One region of the Helcococcus ovis genome, then DNA from elsewhere that is predicted to be linked to it. Evidence: a T-box and tRNA genes for the amino acid it is inferred to sense, from the RefSeq annotation. Region 1 holds a T-box; the other holds one or more tRNA genes.
The links. A T-box is a leader RNA that pairs with one kind of tRNA and senses whether it is charged. The one in region 1 lies ahead of ileS (isoleucine--tRNA ligase), so its partner is inferred to be a tRNA-Ile.
Positions count from the first base shown of each region.

Region 1 (2,380 bases):
CTATGGTTGTTTTATTTATAGTTGTTTCAATGCTTTTTGTTTCAGGATTAAAATGGAAAAAAATCGGTATATTACTAGGAGTTGCGATTTTAGCTCTTGTAATAAGTCTTCCGTTTATATGGTCAAATCTTGCAGGATATGCAAAGGACAGGATTTTAGATTTTAAGGATTCATCCAGAAATTTATCAACATCAACACATCAAACTGATAGAGGTTTAATCGCCTTAGGCTCTGGACAATTATTAGGAAGAGGATATAAATCCGGGCCATTTTCTCAAAATAGATACATACCGGAGCAACATACAGATTTTATATTTCCTGTGCTGGTAGAGGACTTTGGATTTTTAGGTGGAGCTTTTGCTATGCTGCTTTATTTTATTATATTCACCAGAATGGTTTTAATAGCATATAAATCAGATGATCTCTATCATACTACATTTGTTATAGGGGTATTAGCACTCTTATTTGTACACGTATTTGAAAATATGGGGATGACTATGAAAATTATGCCTGTAACGGGTATCCCGCTTCCATTTTTCTCGCATGGGGGAACATTCCAATTAATTAATTTATTATTGATGGGATTTGTCCTTTCAATCAGTATGAATAAGAAATCATTAGAATTTTAACTATATTTATATAAATTTATTTGTTTTAATTTGACAGGAAAACTTAAAATGTATAAATTAAATGATTTAAAATACTGCTAAACAAAATATTAAAAAATTGACAAAATCATGAAAAATATATATTATTAAAATGATATGAAAATCTGAGACTAAGACAGTAATTAATTGTGGATGAATAGAGAGATCTTGTTAGCTGAAAAAGATACTGAAGCTATTAATGAAAATCACTTATGAGATAATTTCCTGAAATAATTAAGGAAATTCGCTTGGCGGCGTTATGCTATGAGGCTATTATAAATAGTAAATTTGGGTGGTACCACGGATTTTCGTCCCTGCATTTTGCAGGGATTTTTTTATGACGTAACTTTGTCGCTCAGACGATGCGAAGCATCGACTGAAGACAAAAGTACGTCAAACGCAAAGCTACCCAATGAAAAGCGACCGAAGAGGGAGCTTTGAATTGAAGGTAGCAGGCGGGAAATGACGTAAGGGAGAAGTATCAGACGATGCGAAGCATCGACTGAAGACAAAAGTACGTCAAACGCAATTATTTATAATATTAATTAAATTGAAATTATTAACATTCCTACTAAATGTGTAAAATATAATGTAAAAATAAAAATTGGAGGTAGTTATGAAATTTGAAGCATTATCAGAAAGTTCCGTTAAAGATAGAGAAAAACAGATTTCTGATTATTGGAAAGAAATTGATTTGTTGAAACAATCAACAGAAACTAGAAAAGATGGACCTAGTTATGTATTTTTTGATGGACCACCAACAGCTAATGGCAAACCCGGTATTCATCACGTTATATCCAGAACCTTAAAAGATATGACCTGTAGATATAAAACTATGAGAGGATATTATGTTGAAAGAAAGGCAGGATGGGATACTCACGGATTGCCTGTTGAAATTGAAGCTGAAAAGAAATTACACCTAAATTCAAAAAAAGAAATTGAAGAATATGGTGTTGAAAAATTTAATAAAGTGTGTAGAGAATCAGTATTTACATATAGTGGAATGTGGAAAGATATGTCAGATAGAATGGCATTTTTAGCTGATATGGATAATCCATATATTACATTGGATAATGATTATATTGAAACAGCATGGCATTTATTAGATGATTTTAATAAAAAAGGATTGCTATATGAAGGAGCTAAGATTTTACCATATTGTCCAAGATGTGGTACAGGACTTGCTTCTCATGAGGTTGCACAAGGATATAAAATTATTAAATCTCAAACTGCAACAGTTAAATTTAAATTAAAAGATAAAGAAAATGAATATTTTTTAGCGTGGACAACAACTCCATGGACACTACCTTCAAACGTTGCTTTGACTGTAGGTCCGGAAATTGATTATGTAAAAGTTAAGAAAGGTGATGAGTACTATTATCTTGCTGAAAAATTAGCTACAAAAGTTCTTGGTGAAGATTACGAAGTAGTTGAAAATTTAAGAGGTAAAGATATGGAATATATGGAATATGAACAACTTCTTCCATATATCAATGTTAATAAAAAGGCGTTTTTTGTAACATTAGCTGACTATGTAAGTATTGAAGATGGTACGGGTATAGTTCACTCTGCACCTGCATTTGGTGAGGATGACTATCAAGTAGGATTAAAGTACAATTTACCATTAGTAAATCCGGTTGATGAAGAAGGTAAATTTAAGGAAACACCATGGAAAGGTAAATTTGTAATGGATTGTGATTTAGATATCGTAATTTACCTTGGAGAAAATAATA
Region 1 is NZ_CP119081.1:1,549,438-1,551,817, reverse strand. It holds gene EQF90_RS07345 (FtsW/RodA/SpoVE family cell cycle protein) at 1-629, shown strand, start outside; T-box leader at 766-966, shown strand; gene ileS (isoleucine--tRNA ligase) at 1,264-2,380, shown strand, end outside.

Region 2 (2,380 bases), 700 kb from region 1:
CATTTACATTCTAGAGTTGTCAAACATATGTGATAAGAAAACCATCTAACAATATTTTTTTAGCCATCTTTATACTTGTTGTCTGCTAGTTTTGTATCTTCTTGATGCTTCTGCATTATTTTTGTGTTTTATCGCATATTCTACAACTTTTTGACGAAATCTCATTTCTTATGTTATACTGGTTTTCATAGGAAGCCTTTCTTTCTGATAATTTTTTTTGTTAAATTTATTATTTACATAATATTTAAGGTTATTGTTATCAATTTTTTTATATTTACATTAGCAAATTGTTCTTCAATAAACTTAATTACACCTACTCTAACATCTTTTACAATTTTGTTTTCTTTTTTTTTGACTATTATTATTTCCTTGGTTTCTCAATTTTCCAAACTGTAAATCCGCATCTGTCACGCCTTTAAGATTTTTCGACTCAAATTTTCCCGTAGCACTACTTTTAGGACTTGACCATAATCTAAACCAATTTTACATCTCAAATTTTAAAAATTGATTTTTAAGTGGTATTTTTGAAATGATATACTAAAATTGCAATGGTACATATTATAATCTAAAAATAATCCTCTTATTTAAACCGATAGCACTACTTTTTTAAGCTGTAGAAATATTTTTTGAAAAAGTCTTATTTTCTGTACATGTAGTTAATAACAATATAAAAATAACCATAAGTATTATATTTTTTTCATAAAAAATCTATCTATAAAAATGGTTCTACAACAAATAGTGCAAGTTAATTTTATACTCAACACTATTTGACAAATAACCAATATTAATTACTAGAAAACCTAAAAAGATATTAACAAATTAAAAAGAGAATTAGAAATTTTACTCTCTAATTCTCTAAATATGTTACTTTAGTTCTTCACCAACACTATTTGTGCCCTATGGGTATTTTACAAAGAACCTAAAAAAAATATAATCATTAGATTATAGGCTTATAAAAACTTATTAAAAATAAAAAATCCGTGATAAACTCACAGATTAGTTATATGGTGGGCCATCATGGACTTGAACCAAGGACCTACCGGTTATGAGCCGGCCGCTCTAACCAACTGAGCTAATGGCCCCTATAAATTAGGATGGTGGACCTGGATGGACTCGAACCATCGACCTCACGCTTATCAGGCGTGCGCTCTAACCACCTGAGCTACAGGTCCATAAACAAAATAATTGGCAGGGGTAGAAGGACTCGAACCCTCGGCATTTGGTTTTGGAGACCAACGTTCTACCAACTGAACTATACCCCTAAGGCTATTAAGTTGGTTAAATTGGTGCCTGGAGCCGGAATTGAACCAGCGACACACGGAGCTTCAATCCGTTGCTCTACCTACTGAGCTATCCAGGCTAATTCTCTTACAAAATACAGAAGTGCTTATGGCGGAGAAAGAGGGATTTGAACCCTCGCGTCCCGTAAAGGACCTACTCCCTTAGCAGGGGAGCCTCTTCAGCCACTTGAGTACTTCTCCAAAGTTGGCGGAGGAGGTGGGATTCGAACCCACGCGTGCTTTCACACAAACGGTTTTCAAGACCGCCCCGTTATGGCCACTTCGGTACCCCTCCGTACCTTAAGAACATAAATTATAAAAAAATGGTGACCCGTCGGAGGCTCGAACTCCGGACACCTTGGTTAAAAGCCAAGTGCTCTACCGACTGAGCTAACGGGTCATATTTGGCTGGGGTACTAGGACTCGAACCTAGGAAATGCAAGAGTCAAAGTCTTGTGCCTTACCGACTTGGCTATACCCCATTATGGCGAACCTAAGAGGATTCGAACCTCTGACACACGGCTTAGAAGGCCGTTGCTCTATCCTGCTGAGCTATAGGTCCAAGTTGGAGCGGGTGAAGGGAGTCGAACCCTCGCAACCAGCTTGGAAGGCTGGGGCTCTACCACTGAGCTACACCCGCAAATTTTTGAATAAACCTATAAAGTTTAATTGGTGGAGGAGAGTGGATTTGAACCACTGAAAGCGAAGCTAACGGATTTACAGTCCGTCCCCTTTGGCCAACTCGGGAACTCCTCCATCTTTGGAGCTGGTGAGAGGACTTGAACCACCAACCTATTGATTACAAATCAATTGCTCTACCGATTGAGCTACACCAGCGTACTACTTATTTAATTATCAAAAATATAATTGGCGACCCGAAGGGGGCTCGAACCCCTGACCTCAAGCGTGACAGGCTTGCATTCTAACCAGCTGAACTACCGGGCCAATTAATTAAAAGTATATATGGTGGGCGTTATAGGACTTGAACCTATGACCCCCTGCTTGTAAGGCAGATGCTCTCCCAACTGAGCTAAACGCCCATATATTTGGTGACCCTACCGGGATTCGAACCCGGGTTACCGCCGTGAAAGGGCGATGTC
Region 2 is NZ_CP119081.1:479,109-481,488, reverse strand. It holds gene EQF90_RS08355 (helix-turn-helix domain-containing protein) at 70-165, opposite strand; tRNA gene EQF90_RS02300 (tRNA-Ile) at 1,006-1,082, opposite strand; tRNA gene EQF90_RS02295 (tRNA-Ile) at 1,096-1,172, opposite strand; tRNA gene EQF90_RS02290 (tRNA-Trp) at 1,187-1,262, opposite strand; tRNA gene EQF90_RS02285 (tRNA-Phe) at 1,285-1,360, opposite strand; tRNA gene EQF90_RS02280 (tRNA-Ser) at 1,391-1,481, opposite strand; tRNA gene EQF90_RS02275 (tRNA-Ser) at 1,487-1,575, opposite strand; tRNA gene EQF90_RS02270 (tRNA-Lys) at 1,605-1,680, opposite strand; tRNA gene EQF90_RS02265 (tRNA-Gln) at 1,686-1,762, opposite strand; tRNA gene EQF90_RS02260 (tRNA-Arg) at 1,766-1,842, opposite strand; tRNA gene EQF90_RS02255 (tRNA-Gly) at 1,847-1,920, opposite strand; tRNA gene EQF90_RS02250 (tRNA-Tyr) at 1,951-2,036, opposite strand; tRNA gene EQF90_RS02245 (tRNA-Thr) at 2,042-2,117, opposite strand; tRNA gene EQF90_RS02240 (tRNA-Asp) at 2,149-2,225, opposite strand; tRNA gene EQF90_RS02235 (tRNA-Val) at 2,245-2,320, opposite strand; tRNA gene EQF90_RS02230 (tRNA-Glu) at 2,328-2,380, opposite strand, start outside.
Region 2: it has a tRNA-Ile gene. The T-box ahead of ileS (isoleucine--tRNA ligase) is inferred to sense a tRNA for this amino acid. The anticodon was not compared.